Regions from separate parts of the Streptomyces sp. C36 genome, predicted to be linked through region 1. Evidence: riboswitches for the same ligand, from Rfam matches in the RefSeq annotation. Region 1 holds a riboswitch; each other region holds the start of a gene.
The links. Region 1 has a riboswitch for cobalamin ahead of AB4K12_RS16995 (ribonucleoside-diphosphate reductase subunit alpha). Riboswitches for the same ligand answer to the same signal wherever they lie in the genome.
Positions count from the first base shown of each region.

Region 2: linked by a shared signal. The riboswitch ahead of AB4K12_RS02380 (acyl-CoA thioesterase) and the one ahead of AB4K12_RS16995 (ribonucleoside-diphosphate reductase subunit alpha) in region 1 are both predicted to bind cobalamin.
Region 3: linked by a shared signal. The riboswitch ahead of metE (5-methyltetrahydropteroyltriglutamate--homocysteine S-methyltransferase) and the one ahead of AB4K12_RS16995 (ribonucleoside-diphosphate reductase subunit alpha) in region 1 are both predicted to bind cobalamin.
Region 4: linked by a shared signal. The riboswitch ahead of AB4K12_RS09780 (cobalamin biosynthesis protein) and the one ahead of AB4K12_RS16995 (ribonucleoside-diphosphate reductase subunit alpha) in region 1 are both predicted to bind cobalamin.

Region 1 covers NZ_JBFQGI010000005.1:132,815-137,375, reverse strand. The annotation lists gene mctP (monocarboxylate uptake permease MctP) at 1-1,274, shown strand, start outside; cobalamin riboswitch at 1,446-1,603, shown strand; gene AB4K12_RS16995 (ribonucleoside-diphosphate reductase subunit alpha) at 1,767-4,157, shown strand; gene AB4K12_RS16990 (ribonucleotide-diphosphate reductase subunit beta) at 4,157-4,561, shown strand, end outside.
Region 2 covers NZ_JBFQGI010000001.1:550,146-554,706, reverse strand. The annotation lists gene AB4K12_RS02385 (DUF6098 family protein) at 135-584, opposite strand; cobalamin riboswitch at 830-1,000, shown strand; gene AB4K12_RS02380 (acyl-CoA thioesterase) at 1,141-1,599, shown strand; gene AB4K12_RS02375 (MFS transporter) at 1,824-3,074, shown strand; gene AB4K12_RS02370 (hypothetical protein) at 3,084-3,287, opposite strand; gene AB4K12_RS02365 (hypothetical protein) at 3,479-4,414, shown strand; gene AB4K12_RS02360 (peptidoglycan-binding protein) at 4,512-4,561, opposite strand, start outside.
Region 3 covers NZ_JBFQGI010000001.1:265,164-269,724, forward strand. The annotation lists gene aceA (isocitrate lyase) at 1-827, shown strand, start outside; gene AB4K12_RS01135 (3-hydroxybutyryl-CoA dehydrogenase) at 824-1,720, shown strand; cobalamin riboswitch at 1,822-1,971, shown strand; gene metE (5-methyltetrahydropteroyltriglutamate--homocysteine S-methyltransferase) at 2,128-4,455, shown strand; gene AB4K12_RS01145 (histidine phosphatase family protein) at 4,534-4,561, opposite strand, start outside.
Region 4 covers NZ_JBFQGI010000002.1:920,246-924,806, reverse strand. The annotation lists gene AB4K12_RS09790 (anion permease) at 1-1,148, shown strand, start outside; gene AB4K12_RS09785 (hypothetical protein) at 1,168-1,410, shown strand; cobalamin riboswitch at 1,548-1,674, shown strand; gene AB4K12_RS09780 (cobalamin biosynthesis protein) at 1,798-2,757, shown strand; gene AB4K12_RS09775 (cobyric acid synthase) at 2,754-4,427, shown strand; gene AB4K12_RS09770 (putative cobaltochelatase) at 4,427-4,561, shown strand, end outside.

The DNA.
Region 1 (4,561 bases):
GGGGCCGCTTCGGCTCCCGGGGCCTGTCCCTGGCGCTGGCGCTGACCGGCATCCTCGCCACCATGCCGTACATCGCCCTGCAGCTGGTCGGCATACAGGCCGTCCTGGACGTGCTGGGCGTCGGCGGCGGCGAGGGCACCAACTGGTTCGTCAAGGACCTGCCGCTGCTGATCGCCTTCGGCGTGCTCGCGGCCTACACCTACTCCTCCGGGCTGCGGGCGCCGGCGCTGATCGCCTTCGTCAAGGACGCGCTGGTCTACATCGTCATCATCGTGGCGACCATCTACATCCCGATCCGGCTCGGCGGCTTCGACGAGATCTTCGCCAAGGCCGGTCATGCGTTCGCGGCCGAAAATCCGGCAACGGGCAAGCCGCGCGGCGCGCTCGTCCCCGGCCCGGACGCGCAGTGGTCGTACGCGACGCTCGCGCTGGGTTCGGCGATGGCGCTGTTCCTGTATCCCCACTCGGTGACGGCGGTGCTCTCCAGCAAGAGCCGCAACGTCATCCGCCGCAACACCACGATCCTTCCCCTCTACTCCCTGATGCTGGGCCTGCTGGCGATGCTCGGCTTCATGGCGCTGGCCGCCGGGGTGAAGGTCAAGAACGGGCAGCTGGCGATCCCGCAGCTGTTCGAGGACATGTTCCCGGACTGGTTCACGGGCGTGGCGTTCGCCGCGATCGGCATCGGGGCGCTCGTCCCGGCGGCCATCATGTCGATCGCCGCCGCAAATCTGTTCACCCGGAACATCTACAAGGAGTTCCTCAAGCCGGACGCCTCGCCCGAACACGAGGCGAAGGTGTCCAAGCTCGCCTCCCTGCTCGTCAAGGTCGGAGCGCTCGTTTTCGTCCTCACCATGGACAAAACGGTCGCCATCAACTTCCAGCTGCTCGGCGGCATATGGATCCTGCAGACGATCCCGGCGCTCGTCGGCGGGCTCTTCACCCGCTGGTTCCACCGCTGGGCCCTGCTGGCGGGCTGGGCGGCCGGCATGGGGTACGGCACCTGGCGGGCGTACGCTACGCCGAGCGCCACCCAGTCCCACTTCGGGAACACCAACCTCATCCCCTTCCTCGGGGAGAAGGGCTACATCGGCCTCACCGCGTTCGCCCTCAATGTGATCGTCGTCATCGTGGCGACCTTCGTCCTGAAGGCGATCAAGGCTCCCGACGGCGTCGACCAGACCAGCCCGTCGGACTACACCGCGGACGCCGGCGACCCGGGCGTCCCGGCGGAGCTCCCCCCGGCCACCGCGGGGGCCCCTGGCGGCCACTGACAGCACCCTGGCGGGCCCGCCGGACCCGCCCCGACATCAGGGCCGCCACACCCCTCTCCGGGGGGCGTGGCGGCCCTTTCGCGTGGCCTTCCGTAGCCTTGTGGAGGCCTTGCGCAGCCCGCCCGTTAGCACATTCAGCGACCGTGTCATGACGGGACGACACAACATGTGGGGGCGCGTACGAGGGGCGGCACTAGATGTATGCTCGTCCTCGCTGATGTCGCAGGGGAATCCGGTGAAAGTCCGGAACTGTCCCGCAACGGTGTATGTGTGCGCATATACCCAGCGCACCTGTAGTCCGAGGACCTGCCGCCAGCGCGCCCACCACCGAGCCTGCCCTGGGCTCGGCTATGGGCGTTGAATTCGTCCGGGCCCCGCGGGTTGGGCCGACGGACGCCTACGAGGCATGCCCCGGTGCATTCGGCATGCCCGTACGCGACCGTCGCGCGCACCCGCCCGGGCCCACCCCAGCCGAGCGAGGGAGAGCCACACGTGACCATCGCGCCCGCAGATCCGGTCTCAGCGAACGCGGAAGCGACCGGCGGTCCCGGGACCGCGCTGCTGCGCACCCTGACCGACCTCACCGCAGACCTGCCTTCCACCGACCCGGGCAAGGTCGCCGCCGCCGCGCTGCGCGGCCGCAGCGCCGCGTCGGACGAGGCCGAGCTGCGCTCCCTCGCCACCGAGGCCGCCGCCGGCCTGATCGCCGAGGAACCGGAGTACTCCCGCCTCGCCGCCCGGCTGCTCACCCGCGCCATCGCCGACGAGGCGGCCGGCGAGGGTGCGACCTCCTTCTCCGCCTCGGTGGCCGTCGGCCACCGTGAGGGCCTGATCGCGGACGAGACCGCCGCGTTCGTCAAGGAGCACTCCGAGCGCCTGGACGCGCTGGTCGCCAAGGCTCTCGCCGACGGCGCCGACGACCGCTTCGGCTACTTCGGCCTGCGCACCCTGCACAGCCGCTACCTGCTGCGCCACCCGATCACCCGCAACGTGATCGAGACCCCGCAGCACTTCCTGCTGCGCGTGGCCTGCGGCCTGGCCGAGGACCACTCCGTGCGGGCCCTGGAGGACGTCGCCGAGCTCTACGGGCTCACCAGCACGCTCTCCTACCTGCCCTCCTCCCCCACGCTCTTCAACTCGGGCACCCGCCACCCGCAGATGTCGTCCTGCTACCTGCTGGACTCTCCGCTGGACGAGCTGGACTCGATCTACGACCGCTACCACCAGGTGGCGCGCCTGTCGAAGCACGCGGGCGGCATCGGCCTGTCGTACTCGCGCATCCGCTCCCGCGGCTCGCTGATCCGCGGCACCAACGGCCACTCCAACGGCATTGTGCCGTTCCTGCGCACCCTCGACGCCTCCGTCGCCGCCGTGAACCAGGGCGGCCGCCGCAAGGGCGCGGCCTGCGTCTACCTCGAGACGTGGCACGCCGACATCGAGGAGTTCCTGGAGCTCCGCGACAACACCGGTGAGGAGGCCCGTCGTACCCACAACCTCAACATCGCGCACTGGATCCCGGACGAGTTCATGCGCCGCGTCGAGGCCGACGCCGACTGGTCGCTCTTCTCCCCCGCCGACACCCCGGACCTGGTCGACCTCTACGGCGACGAGTTCGACGCCGCCTACCGCGCCTACGAGGCCGCCGGCAAGGCCGTCAAGCAGATCCCCGCCCGGGTGCTGTACGCCCGCATGATGCGTACCCTCGCGCAGACCGGCAACGGCTGGATGACGTTCAAGGACGCCGCCAACCGCACCGCCAACCAGACGGCCGAGAAGGGCAAGGTAGTCCACTCCTCGAACCTCTGCACGGAGATCCTCGAGGTCACGGACGACGGCGAGACCGCGGTCTGCAACCTGGGCTCGGTCAACCTCGCGCAGCACCTCGGTGCCGACGGCGAGATGGACTGGGAGAAGCTCGACCGTACGGTCCGTACGGCCGTGACGTTCCTCGACCGCGTCGTGGACATCAACTTCTACCCGACCGAGCAGGCCGGCAACTCCAACAGCCGCTGGCGCCCGGTGGGCCTGGGCCTGATGGGTCTGCAGGACGTCTTCTTCCGCCTGCGCCTGTCCTTCGACTCCGCCGAGGCGAAGGCCCTCTCCACCAAGATCTCCGAGCGGATCATGCTCGCGGCGTACGAGGCCTCCGCCGACCTCGCCGAGCGGCACGGCCCGCACCCGGCCTGGTCCGCGACCCGCACCGCCCGCGGCGTGCTGCACCCGGACCACTACCCCAACGCCGTCGCCGCCTGGGACGACCGCTGGGAGGCGCTGCGCGCCCGCATCGCCGCCGTCGGCATGCGCAACTCGCTGCTGCTGGCGATCGCCCCGACCGCCACCATCGCCTCCATCGCGGGCGTCTACGAGTGCATCGAGCCGCAGGTCTCCAACCTGTTCAAGCGCGAGACGCTCTCCGGTGAGTTCCTGCAGGTCAACACCTACCTGGTGGACGACCTCAAGAAGCTCGGCGTGTGGGACCGCACCACCCGCGACGCGATGACCGACGCCAACGGCTCGATCCAGGACATGAAGTGGATCCCGCAGGAGGTGCGCGACCTCTACCGCACCGCCTGGGAGATCCCGCAGCGCGCCCTGATCGACATGGCCGCGGCCCGTACGCCGTACCTGGACCAGAGCCAGTCGCTGAACCTCTTCATGGCCTCGCCCACCATCGGCAAGCTCAGCTCGATGTACGCGTACGCCTGGAAGCAGGGCATCAAGACGACGTACTACCTGCGCTCCCGCCCGGCCACCCGGATCGCCCGCGCCGCCTCCGCCGGTGCCGCCGCGCCGGCCACCATCCCCGTGCAGCAGGCCGCGCCCGACGCGGATGCCATCGCCTGCTCCCTTGAGAACCCCGAGTCCTGCGAGGCCTGCCAGTAATGTCCGCCGCTGAACAGAAGAACCTGCTCGACCCGGGCTTCGAGCTGACCCTGCGCCCCATGCGGTACCCGGACTTCTACGACCGCTACCGCGACGCGATCAAGAACACCTGGACCGTCGAGGAGGTCGACCTCCACTCGGACGTCGCCGACCTGGCCAAGCTGTCCCCGGGTGAGCAGCACATGATCGGCCGCCTGGTCGCGTTCTTCGCGACCGGCGACTCGATCGTGGCGAACAACCTCGTGCTGACGCTGTACAAGCACATCAACTCCCCCGAGGCGCGCCTGTACCTGTCGCGGCAGCTGTTCGAGGAGGCCGTGCACGTCCAGTTCTATCTGACGCTGCTCGACACCTACCTGCCCGACCCGGACGACCGCGCCGCGGCGTTCGACGCGGTGGAGAAC
Region 2 (4,561 bases), on a different contig from region 1:
CGCCTCTCGCGTCGCGCGCTCCGTCCCCCTGCCATGGGGAGGATCGGCTGCCCCCGGACGCGGGGACGAAACGGCCCGCGCGGGGGCGGGCGCCGGACGGAGGCGCCCGGCCGTCGTCCCCCGGCTCACGGGGGTCATGACTTGCGCCTCACCGGCCCCCATGGGCCCGGCTGTCTCTCGATCTCCCGGGTGGCCTCGTCGATCACCCACGGGTCGATCCAGGCCAGGGGCTCGACGTCGTTGACCAGGGGCTCGTTGTCCGGGCCACGGCCGCACTCGCGGCCCCGCAGCAGCCACGGGCGTACGTCGCCGCCCCTGGTCCGGGGCAGGTGGCAGTAGTCGTACAGACGGCGGGCGGCCCAGATCCGCAGCGGCCGGTCCTCCCACCACGACTCGACGTCCAGGGGGCTGGCGGACAGCCCGGGCAGGGGGACGCCGGTCAGTTCGTCCCTGCTGGAGGTGGCGGACAGATCGACCCCGGGGCCCAGGGACCAGCGCACGTACAGGCGCCGTTCACGCCTGATCCGGTCGGCCACCTCCTTCAGGCTGTGCAGGGTGGCAAGGTCACCGGGGCCGTTCGTCACCGTACCTCCTGGGTGGGCCCGGGCAGGGCGGCCTTCAGCACACGCCTCCCCGTCCCGGCGCACCGATAACGCGGGGGCCGCACGAACCACCCGGGCAGCCGGACGCCTCCCCCGTCGCGGGAAACGTGTCCCCGTGACAGAAGAACGTGTCTCCCGTCACGGGAGGAAACATGAAGGCCCGCGCAGGTGGGGCCGTAGGCTGATCACGCAGCTGGTTCGCCCCGTCCGCCAGGCGGGAGGCGTCGTAAGAGGGAACCCGGTGCGATTCCGGGACTGCCCCGCAGCGGTGAGCGGGAACGACCGCCGTCATACGCACTGGATCAGCGGCCCTCGGGGCCACGGGTCCGGGAAGCGACGGCCAGTAGGAGCCCCGTCCGGTCCCGCCGGACGAGGCGTGTCCGCGAGTCCGAAGACCTGCCGCTGCCCGCGTGCGGCGGTCGCACGCGGACCACTCGGTGACCTCGAGGGCGGGTCGGCGACACGGCCGATCGCGCCGTGTCCTTCGCGTCCCGGCGGGCCGCCGAGGCCGATCCTCGACTCGCGAAGGAGAGTTGACGTGACGATCAGCCCCCAGGACACCGAAGCCGCCCCGGCCCGCGCGCCCAAGACCCCGGCGGACTCCCGGGTGACGCTCGCCCACATCATGAGCGAGCACGACACCAATCTGTACGGCACCATCCACGGCGGCGTCGTGATGAAGCTGATCGACGACGCGGCCGCCGCGGCCGCCGGGCGTCATGCCGACGGGCCGGCCGTGACCGTCTCCGTGGACCGCATGTCCTTCCTCGCCCCGGTCCGCGCCGGCGACCTGCTGAGCGCTCACGCCGAACTGCGCCGAGCCGGCCGCACGTCGATGACCGTAGCGGTCCGCGTCACCGCCGAACGCTGGAACGCCTCCGGTCCCACGGCCGAGGTCGCCAACGCCGGCCTGACCTTCGTCGCCGTCGACGCAGAGGGGTGCCCCCGCCCCGTACCGCCCCTGGCGGTGCCGGAAGCCCCCGCCGACCGGGGCTGATCGCCGGCCGGGCGTGCTCCGGGTGCCGGGGCGCCGCCCGGCCTCCGCTCCTTACGCGTCGTCGGACACCGCGTACGCCGCGGTGTCCGCCGCGCCGCGCGAAGTGGCCCACGAGGACGGCCCGTCATTGGACCTGCCGGGCCGGCCACTTGCGGCCGTAGCGTGGCAGGGCAAGCGAGGAGGACGCGGCTTCCGAGCCGCTCGCACCCAGGAGAGTCGTGCCGATACCGATGATGCCGCGCGCCGGAGCGCCCCGCGTTCTGACCGTCGCCCAGTTGAGCAACTCCGTCGGTGACGGCGCGTACTACACGTGCTCGGCGCTGTACTTCACCCAGGTCGTCGGCCTGTCCCCCGCCCGGCTCGGGGTGGGGCTCACGGTGGCGTGGGCCGTGGGTTCGCTGGCGGGCGTCCCGCTGGGCCATCTCGCCGACCGCCGTGGTCCGCGCGGCACGGCGGTGCTGCTGGCGCTGGCCACGGCGGTGGCCGTCGCCTCGTTCCTCGTCATCCGTTCCTTCGCGCCGTTCCTGATCGCCGTCTGCCTGTACGCCACCGCGCAGTCGGGGCTGGCGGCGGCCCGCCAGGCGCTGCTCGCGGGCCTGGTCGCGCCCGCCGAACGCACCGGCGTCCTCGCCCACCTGCAGGCGGCGCTCAACGCGGGACTGGCCGTCGGCGCGGCCCTGGGCGGCCTGGCCCTGGCGCACGGAAGCCGGGCCGGGTACCTCGCCGTGTTCGCCGTCGACGCGCTGAGCTTCGTGGTCTGCGCCGCGCTCACGCTGCGGCTGCCGGCTGTGGCGCCCGTCGCGAGACCCGTGGACGACGGGCCCGCGCTGGCGGTGCTGCGGGACCGCCCGTACGCCCTCGTCACGCTCCTCAACGCGGTCCTGCTGCTGCGGATGCCGCTGCTCAGCCTCGCCGTTCCGCTGTGGATCGCCCTCCGGGCGCCCCAACTCACGTGGCTCGCGTCGGCGCTGTTCGTCCTCAACACGCTCGGGGTGGCGCTGTTCCAGGTCCGTACGGCGCGTTCCGTCACCGGGCTGCGCTCCGCCGCGCGCGCCGTGCGCGTCGCCGGCGCCGTTCTGCTGGCGTCCTGCGCGGTGTTCGCCCTGTCGGCCGCGGACCTGCCGTTGTGGGCCACGGCGGCGGTTCTGGTGGCGGCCTCGGCTCTTCTGCTCGTCGGCGAGATGAAGCAGTCCGCCGGTTCCTGGCAGATCGGCTTCGACCTCGCGCCCGACGACCGCATGGGCCAGTACCAGGGCTTCTTCGCCACGAGCGTGGCCGCCGCGCGCACCCTCGGCCCGCTGTTGCTCACCACGACGGTCGTGTCCCAGGGAGTGCCGGGCTGGCTCCTGCTGGGTGGCGTCTTCCTCGCCGCGGGCCACGCGATGGGCCCGGCCGTACGGTGGGCGCGGCGCGACCGCCCCTACGCGCTGCCGGAGCCCGGGGCGGCAGGGCCCCGGGCGGCCACGGCCGCGTGACGCGCCCGGTCACCCCGGGAGCGGTTCCTCCGCACGGCGCGGGCCACCCGGCCCGCACACCCGCTTCGCCGCCAGCCACTGCACGGTGAGCCGCTGGTACTCGAGGCTCTCGTCGCGGGTGAGCAGGCGCCCTTCGCGGGCGCTCAGGAACGTACGGATCTTCGCGTTGATCACCTCGGGGCGTGCCTGCTCGCAGGTCTGGATGACGGACATGTGCCACAGGCTAAAGGCAGGCACTGACACGGAGCCGACGACTGTGATCAAGTTCGGCAAATGCTCATCGAATCGTCATGAAGACGAGGCATAAGCCTTTCTCACCCCGGTTCTCACCCCGCTCGCCAGCGAGTAACAGTTGGCAGGCGAGTGACTGGTGGGAGTGGAGGTGGGCCGGTACAACGGAGGGCATGCGTATTCGATCATTAGCGGTCATAGGAAGTCTGCTGGCGACGCTGGCGGTTGGCATGCCGGGGGTGTCGCACGCGGCATCCGGACGGTCGGCTGCCCCGGCTCTGGACGCCTGCCAGGAGCGGGCGAGCGTAAAGGTGTTCCACGAGGGCGGCATACCGCTGCTGGACTGGCGGGAGAACCTCGAGTTCGACGGGCGCGGCACGCTCTGGGTCGCGCACATCACCAAGGGCCGGGTCGAGGGGTACGCCCCCGACGGGACGCTCAAGACCAGCTTTCCGGTGAGCGGGGCGGGCGGCATCCGGCGCGGTCCGGACGGGATGATGTACGTCAACTTCGGCGTGAATCCGCTGACTCCCGTCGGCGGCATCGTGCGGTTCGACCCGACTGCCGCCCATCCGAAGCCGGAGAAGGTCGTCAGCGGTATATCCGGCATCAACGGCCTCGCCATCGACACCGAGGGCAACTTCTACCTCAGCCGCGAGCTGTCCACCGGCATCCTCAAGATCCGGCCGGACGGCACCAGGGACGAGGAGTGGACGAAGAAGGCGAACGTCTTCGGCACCAACGGCCTGGAGATCGTCGGCGATCAGCTGTACGCGAGCGTCATCACCGACACCTCGTCCCCGGTCGTGCGCATCCCCCTGAACGACCCGGCGCGGCACACGACGGTCGTCAAGCTCAGCAAGGGCCCCCTGGGCATCAAGCTCCTCGACGACCTCACCGCCTTCAACGGCGACCTGGTGGTCGCGAGCTTCCGCGACGGCGAACTGATCCGGGTGAACCCGGAGACCGGCCGGTCCTGCGTCCTGGTGAGCGGCCTGCGGATGCCCAGCAGCGTCCGCGTCGCCCGGGCGTTCGGCGACAACGACCCCCGGCACGACCTCTTCGTCGTCGAGGCCTCCGGCCGCATCCTCAAGGTGACGGTCGGCTGATACGGGGACGGCGGTCTCCGGGTCCGAGCCCGGAGACCGCCCGGACCACCCGGACCGCCGGAGCCCTCCGGCGCGCATCGCGCACCGCGCGGCACGTTCAGCAGGCGAAGCCCGGGCTGTTGGCGAAGAACGCCAGATGCGACCAGG
Region 3 (4,561 bases), on a different contig from region 1:
CCGAGGCCGGCTTCGGCGGCCCCCTGAACGCCTTCGAGCTCACCAAGGCGATGATCGCCGCCGGCGCGGCCGGCATCCACTACGAGGACCAGCTGGCCTCCGAGAAGAAATGCGGCCACCTCGGCGGCAAGGTCCTCGTCCCCACCGCCCAGCACATCCGCACCCTCAACGCCGCCCGCCTCGCCGCCGACATCGCCGGCGTCCCCACCGTGATCGTCGCCCGCACCGACGCGCTCGCCGCCACCCTTCTGACCAGCGACGTCGACGAGCGCGACGCCCCGTTCACCACCGGCGAGCGCACGGCCGAGGGGTTCTACCGGGTGCGCGGCGGCATGGCTCCCGTCATCGCCCGCGGCCTGGCCTACGCCCCCTACGCCGACCTGCTGTGGATGGAGACCGGCACCCCCGACCTCGCCCAGGCCCGCGAGTTCGCCGAGGCCGTGCACGCGCGCCATCCCGACCAACTGCTCGCGTACAACTGCTCGCCGTCCTTCAACTGGAAGGCCGCGCTGGACGACGATCAGATCGCCAAGTTCCAGCGCGAGCTCGGTGCCATGGGCTACCGCTTCCAGTTCATCACCCTGGCCGGCTTCCACTCCCTCAACCACGCCATGTTCGACCTGGCCCGCGGCTACGCCGAGCACGGCATGACCGCCTACGTCGACCTGCAGGAGCGGGAGTTCGCCGCCCAGAACGACGGCTTCACCGCCGTGCGCCACCAGCGCGAGGTCGGCACCGGCTACTTCGACCTGGTCTCCACCGCCCTCAACCCCGCCGCGGAGACCCTCGCGCTGCGCGGCTCGACCGAAGAGGAGCAGTTCCGGTGAGCGCCCCCGACGCGGTGAGCGTCCCGGTGATCCGGCGCGTCGGGGTCGTCGGCGGCGGGCGGATGGGGGCGGGCATCGCCGAGGTCTGCGCCCGCGCCGGACTCGACACGGTGGTGTGCGAGGCCGACGCCGGAGCGGCCCGGGACGCCCGCGACCGCGTCGCCCGCTCCCTCGGCCGCGCCGTCGCCCGCGGCCGGGTCACCCCCGCCGAACGCGACGACGCCCTGGCCGCCATGGCCTTCACCGCGAGCCTCGACGCCCTCGCCGACCGGCAGTTGGTCGTCGAGGCCGTCCCCGAGGACGCCGGACTGAAGGCCGAGGTCTTCGCCGCCCTCGACAAGACCGTCGAGGACCCCGCCGCCGTCCTCGCCTCCACCACCTCCTCGATCCCCGTGATGCGGCTGGGCATGGCCACCACCCGCGCCGACCGCGTCGTCGGCCTCCACTTCTTCAACCCGGTGCCCGTGATGCCGCTCGTCGAGGTCGCCGCCTCCCTGCACACCGGGCGCGAGACCCTGGCCGCGGCCGAGCACTTCGCCGCCGTCACGCTGGGGCGCGACGTCGTGCGGGCGAGGGACCGGGCGGGCTTCGTCGTCAACGCCCTGCTCGTCCCCTACCTGTTGGCGGCCGTGAGGATGGCCGAGTCCGGCTTCGCCACGCCCGAGGACATCGACACCGGCATGCGGCAGGGCTGCGCCCACCCCATGGGGCCGCTCGCCCTGGCCGACCTCATCGGGCTGGACACGCTCACGGCGATCGCCGAGTCGCTGTACGAGGAGTTCCGCGAACCGCTCTACGCGCCGCCCCCGCTGCTGCGCCGCATGACCGACGCCGGGCTGCTGGGCCGCAAGAGCGGGCAGGGCTTCCACGCCCACCCGGCCCGCGAGGGCTAGCAAGATCGGGACAACCCCCGGCAACCCCTGTCGCCGGGGAGCCGGGTGTGTCTAGGCTGGGGACGCAGTCGGTTCGCCCCGTCTTCGGACGGCGGCGTCGCAAGAGGGAACCCGGTGTGAATCCGGGACTGCCCCGCAGCGGTGAGTGGGAACGACCGCCGTCATACGCACTGGGCCCGAGGGCCCGGGAAGCGACGGCCAGTAGGTGTCGCGTCCGTCAGGACGCGGCGGGCCCACGAGTCCGAATACCTGCCACTGCCCGCGTGCGACCGCACGCGGTGTTCTCGGTGGTCCCGTGGGCGGACCGACGGGTACGGGCGGGCGCGACGCGGCCCCGCCCCGTCCTGCCGTTCCTTCGCACCCCGTCGGCCACCGGGAGCGTTCCGCGACTCGCGAAGGAGAGTTCCGTGGCAGCCGAGCGTTCCCACCCCGCCCCGCGTTCCCTGGCCACCGTCCACGGCTACCCCCGGCAGGGGGCCGGCCGGGAGCTGAAGAAGGCCGTCGAGGGCTACTGGGCCGGCCGCGTCAGCGCCGGCGAACTGCGCCGCACCGCCGCCGGCCTGCGCCGCGAGGCCTGGCGAGCGCTGGCGGACGCCGGCGTCCACGAGGTCCCCACCGGCGACTTCTCGCTCTACGACCACGTCCTGGACACCACCGTCATGGTCGGCGCCATCCCCGAGCGGCACCGCGCCCTCGTCGCCGAGGACGCCCTCGACGGCTACTTCGCCATGGCCCGGGGCACCCAGCAGGCACCGCCGCTGGAGATGACCAAGTGGTTCGACACCAACTACCACTACCTCGTCCCCGAACTGGGCCCCGGCACCGTCTTCACCGCCGACTCCGCCAAGCCCGTCGGCGAACTGCGCGAGGCCCTCGACGCCGGCCACGCCGCCCGGCCCGTGCTGGTGGGCCCCGTCACCTACCTCCTGCTGGCCAAGCCCGCCCCCGGCACCGCCCCGGACTTCCAGCCGCTGACCCTCCTCGACCGGCTGTTGCCCGTCTACGCCGACGTGCTCGCCGACCTGCGCGCGGCCGGCGCCGCATGGGTGCAGCTCGACGAGCCCGCACTGGTCCAGGACCAGCCCCCGGCCGTACTGAACGCCGCCGCCCGCGCCTACCGCGAACTGGGCGCCCTCACCGACCGCCCCAAGCTGCTCGCCGCCGCCTACTTCGACCGGCTCGGCGACGCCCTGCCGGTGCTGGCCAAGGCGCCCGTCGACGGCCTGGCCCTGGACTTCACCGGGCCCGCCGCCGCCAACCTCGGCGACCTCGCCGCCGCCGGCGGCCTGCCCGGCAAGCGGCTGATCGCCGGCGTCGTCGACGGGCGCAACGTCTGGATCAACGACCTCGAGCGGTCCCTGGCCACCCTCGCCACCCTGCTCGGCCTCGCCGGCCGCGTCGACGTCGCCCCCTCCTGCTCCCTGCTGCACGTGCCCCTGGACGCCGCCGCCGAACGCGACGCCGACCCGCAGGTCGCCCGCTGGCTCGCCTTCGCCCGGCAGAAGACCGACGAGATCGTCACCCTCGCCCGCGGCCTGAACGAGGGCGGCGACACCATCGCCCCGCAGCTCGCCGCCAACCGTTGCGCCCGCTCCTCCCGCGCCGCCTCCGCCCTCACCCGCGACCCGGCCGTGCGCGCCCGCGCCACGGCCGTCACCCCCGCCGACACCCGCCGCCCACAGCCCTACGCCGAGCGCTCCGCCGCCCAGCGCGCCCGCCTGGGCCTGCCGCTGCTGCCCACCACCACCATCGGCTCCTTCCCGCAGACCCGCGAACTGCGCACCGCCCGCGCCGACCTGCGCGCCGGGCGCATCGACGCCGCCGCGTACGACGAGCGCATCGCCGCCGAGATCCGCGAGGTCCTCGCCTTCCAGGAGAGGGCCGGCCTCGACGTCCTCGTCCACGGCGAACCCGAACGCGACGACATGGTCCAGTACTTCGCCGAGCGCCTCACCGGCTACCTGGCCACCCGGCACGGCTGGGTGCAGTCCTACGGCACCCGCTATGTGCGGCCGCCCATCCTCGCCGGCGACATCTCCCGGCCCGGGCCCATGACCGTCGCCTGGACCGCCTACGCCCAGGAGCACACGGACCGCCCGGTCAAGGGCATGCTCACCGGCCCCGTCACCATGCTCGCCTGGTCCTTCGTCCGCGACGACCAGCCGCTCGCCGACACCGCCCGCCAGGTCGCCCTCGCCCTGCGGGACGAGGTCGCCGATCTGGAGGCCGCGGGCACCGCCGTCATCCAGGTCGACGAGCCGGCGCTGCGCGAGACCCTGCCGCTGCGCTCCGCCGACCGGGCCGGCTACCTCCGGTGGGCCACCGAGGCCTTCCGGCTGGCCACCGCCGGCGTACGGGCGGACACCCAGATCCACACCCATATGTGCTACGCCGAGTTCGGCGACATCATCGCCGCCATCGAGGACCTGGACGCCGACGTCATCAGCCTCGAGGCCGCGCGCTCGCACATGCGGGTCGCCGGTGAACTCGCCCTGGCCGGCTACGCGCAGGAGGTCGGGCCCGGCGTCTACGACATCCACTCCCCGCGCGTGCCGGACGCCGCCGAGGTCGCGGCCCTGCTGCGCAAGGGGCTCGAGGCCGTCCCGGCCGAGCGCCTGTGGGTCAACCCCGACTGCGGGCTGAAGACCCGCGGCTGGGCGGAGGTGCGCGCGTCGCTGACGCACCTGGTCGAGGGGGCCCGCCAGGTGCGGGCGGAATGCGGCACCGAGGGGTAGCCCCCGCCCACCGAGCCGCCGCCGCGCCGGCCGGAACACCCGCTGAGGGGCGGGGAGTCCGGCCGGGCGCGGCGGCTTTCAGACCGCCGGGGCGAGCGGGCGGCCG
Region 4 (4,561 bases), on a different contig from region 1:
CCGGGGCCCTCAAGCCCAAGGTGGCCGTGGCCATGTCGGCCGTGCTCAACCTCGTCGGCGCGTTCCTGTCCGTTGAGGTCGCCAAGACGATCTCCGGCGGGATCATCGACGAGACCGCGGGCATCAGGCCGGAAGTGATCTTCGCCGGGCTCGTCGGCGCGATCGTCTGGAACCTGCTGACCTGGCTCGCGGGCCTTCCCTCCAGCTCCTCGCACGCCCTCTTCGGCGGCCTGATCGGTGCCACGGTCGTCGCCGTCGGCTTCGACGCGGTCAACACCGACAAGGTCGTGATGAAGGTCCTCATCCCGGCCGTCGCCGCGCCGCTGGTGGCCGGCATCGCCGCCTGGTGCGCGACCCGGCTCACCTACCGCCTCGCCCGGGGCCGCGACGAGCAGGAGACCGCCAAGGGCTACCGCGCCGGGCAGATCGCCTCGGCCGCCCTGGTCTCCCTCGCCCACGGCACCAACGACGCCCAGAAGACCATGGGTGTGATCACCCTCGCGCTGGTCGCCGGCGGCGTCGTCGCCCCGCACTCCGACCCGCCCATGTGGGTCATCGTCTCCGCGGGCCTGGCCATCGCGCTCGGTACGTACCTCGGCGGCTGGCGCATCATCCAGACGCTCGGCAAGGGTCTGACCGACATCAAGCCCGCCCAGGGCTTCGCCGCCCAGACCGGCGCCGCGACCGTCATCCTCGCCTCCTCGCACATCGGCTTCGCGCTCTCCACCACCCAGGTCTGCTCCGGCTCGATCATGGGCGCCGGCCTCGGCCGCAAGGGCGGCGTGGTGCGCTGGTCCACCGCCGGCCGCATGGTCATGGCCTGGGGCCTGACCCTGCCCGCCGCGGGCCTGGTCGCCGGTGGCGCCGCCCTCCTCGCCGACCAGGGCGACTGGGGCGTGGCCGCGGTCGCCGTCCTCGGCCTCGGCGTCTCGGGCGCGATCTGGCTGGCCTCGCGCCGCAAGCCGGTGACGCACGACAACGTCAACGACCTCAACCAGCCGCAGGGCGTGGACGCCGAGCCCCTCGAGCCCGCCGGCGTCATCACCGCCGCCCTCCAGGCCGTCGCCCCGCCGCCGGCCGGCCCCCTGGCCGCCGCCCCGGCGACCGCCTCCTCCGCCCCCGCCGCCCCCGCCGCGGCGACGAGCTAAGGAACCAAGGAACCCCGTCATGCAGATCAACTGGGAAGCCCTCGGCCAGGTCTTCGGCGTCAGCCTCGTCGTGACCGTCGCGCTCGTCGGCGTCTTCACCCTCGGCATCGTCGGCACCGCGCCCCGCAAGGCCCAGGAGCAGCCGGACGGCACCGTCGCCGCGCCCGTCGCTCCCAACGCGCTCCTGCGCACCGGCGCGTACGCCTGCTTCGCGCTGTGCGCGGCCGCCGTCGGATACGGCATCTTCCTCATCGTCTCCTGAGGGCGCCCTCCGGGTGCTTCCGAGCGCCCGGAGCACCTCCGCATATCCCTCCCACGGCCCGGGAAGGCCGCAGGTCAGCTGTGAGTTGACTGCCCTTCCCGGGCCGTGGTGCACTTCCGGAGCCAAACGGCGACAGCAGAGGAAGCCGGTGTGAATCCGGCGCGGTCCCGCCACTGTCACCGGGGAGCGTCCTCCACCGAGGGCCACGGCCCGCCCCGCGGGCTGGAAGGCCGGAGCGACGTCGATCCGGGAGCCAGGAGACTCTGGTCGCCGGTCACGTCGAGCCAGGGCGCGGACCCTGAGTGAGGACACATCGCCATGCCCGGCCGCCGCATACCGTCCGACAGTGAGCCCCCCTTCCGCCGAGGCGCGACGGCGGCCTGACCGATGCGCGCCGATCACCTCGGTTTCGCGTGCGGTGCGGCCCTCGGCTTCGCCGGTGACCTCCTCCTCGGCGACCCCCGCCGCGGCCATCCCGTGGCCGCCTTCGGGCGCGCCGCGCACGCCGTCGAACAGCGCCTGTGGCGCGACCATCGCGGCACGGGCGCCCTGCACACCCTGCTGTGCGCGGGCGGCGCCGTGGCCGGCGCCGGGCTGCTGGCCCGTACCGCACGCCCCTCCCCCACGGCGCGCGTCGCCCTGACCGCCGCCGCCACCTGGGCCGTCCTGGGCGGCACATCGCTGGGCCGCGAGGCGCGCGCCGTCGGCGGGGCGCTCGCCGCCGGCGACCTGGCGGCCGCCCGGAAGCGGCTGCCCCACCTGTGCGGCCGCGATCCGCAGGCCCTGGACGAGCAGCAGATCGCGCGCGCGGTCGTGGAGTCCGTCGCCGAGAACACCTCCGACGCCGTCGTGGGCGCCCTGGTGTGGGGAGCGCTCGGCGGCGTGCCCGGGCTGGTGGGCTTCCGCGCCGTGAACACCCTCGACGCCATGGTCGGCCACAGGTCCCCGCGCTACCGCCGGTTCGGCTGGGCCTCCGCCCGCCTCGACGACGTCGCCGGCTGGCCCGGCGCCCGGCTCACCGCCGCCCTCGCCGTCCTCGCGGGCCCCGACCCGCGCGGCGCCCTGCGCGTCGCCCGCCGCGACGCCTCCCGCCACCCCAGCCCCAACGCCGGCCCCGTCGAGGCCGCCTTCGCCGGGGCGCTCGGGGTACGCCTCGGCGGCACCCTCGCCTACGCGGGCCGCGTCGAGCACCGCCCCGTCCTGGGCGCGGAGAACCGGCCGGTCGAGGTCGCGGACGTCGAACGCGCGGTGCGGCTCTCGCGCCGGGTGTCGGTCCTGGCCCTGGGAACGGCCCTGCTGACTAGGACGGTCGTCGCGACCGTGACGAGGAGGAAGCGTTGTCGGTGACAGCTGGGAGGGGCGGGGGCCTGCTGGTGGCCGGCACGACCTCCGACGCGGGCAAGAGCGTGGTGACCGCCGGGATCTGCCGCTGGCTGGTCCGCAAGGGCGTCAACGTCGCGCCGTTCAAGGCGCAGAACATGTCGCTCAACTCGTACGTCACGCGCGAGGGCGCGGAGATAGGGCGCGCGCAGGCCATGCAGGCCGCGGCCGCGCGCGTCGAGCCCAGCGCGCTCATGAACCCGGTGCTGCTCAAGCCCGGCGGCGACCGCAGCAGCCAGGTCGTCCTGATGGGCAAGCCGGTGGGCGAGCTCAGCGCGCGCGGCTATCACGCGGGCCGCCAGGAGCAGTTGTTCGGCACGGTGACGGAGTGCCTGGAGGAGCTGCGGCGTACGCACGACGCGGTCATCTGCGAGGGCGCCGGCAGCCCGGCGGAGATCAACCTGCGGCGCAGCGACATCGTCAACATGGGCATCGCGCGGGCCGGCCGGCTGCCCGTGGTCGTCGTCGGCGACATCGACCGGGGCGGCGTCTTCGCCTCCTTCTTCGGCACCACGGCGCTCCTCTCGCCCGAGGACCAGGAACTGATAGCGGGCTACATCGTCAACAAGTTCCGGGGCGACGTGAGCCTGCTGGAGCCCGGCCTGGACATGCTGCGCGACCTGACGGGCCGGCGGACGTTCGGCGTGCTGCCTTTCACCCACGGCCTGGGCATCGACGAGGAGGACGGCCTGAGGGTCTCGCTGCGCGGCGCCGTCCGCGAATCGGTGGTGGCCCCGCCGCACGGCGCCGACGTGCTGCGGGTGGCGGTGTGCGCGGTACCGCTGATGTCCAACTTCACGGACGTGGACGCCCTCGCGGCCGAACCGGGCGTCGTGGTGCGCTTCGTGGACCGGCCCGAGGAACTCGCCGACGCCGACCTCGTGGTCGTACCGGGTACGCGCGGCACGGTCCGCGCGCTGGCGTGGCTGCGCGAACGCGGCCTCGCCGACGCGCTCGCCCGGCGCGCGGCGGAAGGCCGCCCGGTGCTGGGCGTCTGCGGCGGCTTCCAGCTGCTGGGCGAGCGGATCGAGGACGAGGTGGAGTCCCGCGCCGGTGTGGTCGAGGGCCTCGGCCTGCTGCCCGTACGCGTGCGCTTCGCGGCGGAGAAGACCCTGGCGAGGCCGGTGGGCACCGCCCTGGGCGAACGAGTGGAGGGCTACGAGATCCACCACGGCGTCGCGGACGTCCACGGCGGCGACGAGCCGTTCCTCGACGGCTGCCGGGTCGGCGCCGTCTGGGGCACCCACTGGCACGGCTCTCTGGAGAGCGACGGCTTCCGCCGGGCGTTCCTGCGCCGGGTCGCACAGGCGGCCGGACGGGCGTTCGTCCCGGCGCCGGACACGTCGTTCGCGGCGCTGCGCGAGGAACAGCTGGACCGGCTGGGCGACCTGATCGAGGAGCACGCGGACACGGATGCGCTGCTGCGGCTGATCGAGGACGGGGTGCCGCGCGGTTACCCGTTCATACCGCCGGGGGCGCCATCTCCACCTGCGCGGAGCCCCTACGCTGCGGACGGCCGTCGACTTGGCAGTACCCGGCTCACCTCCGCACCCGCGGAGCAGAGCGACAGCCTGGCAGGCCCAGCGGCCACCACCGCGCCCATTCGGACCGAATCCCTCGAAGGGGGTAACACCTGATGGCCCCGGCCACCTACCCGTTCACCGCGATCGTCGGCATGGACGACATGCGACTGGGCCTGCTGCTCAACGCCATCGCGCCGTCCATCGGCGGAGTGCTCGTACGGGGTGAGAAGGGCACCGCGAAGACGACG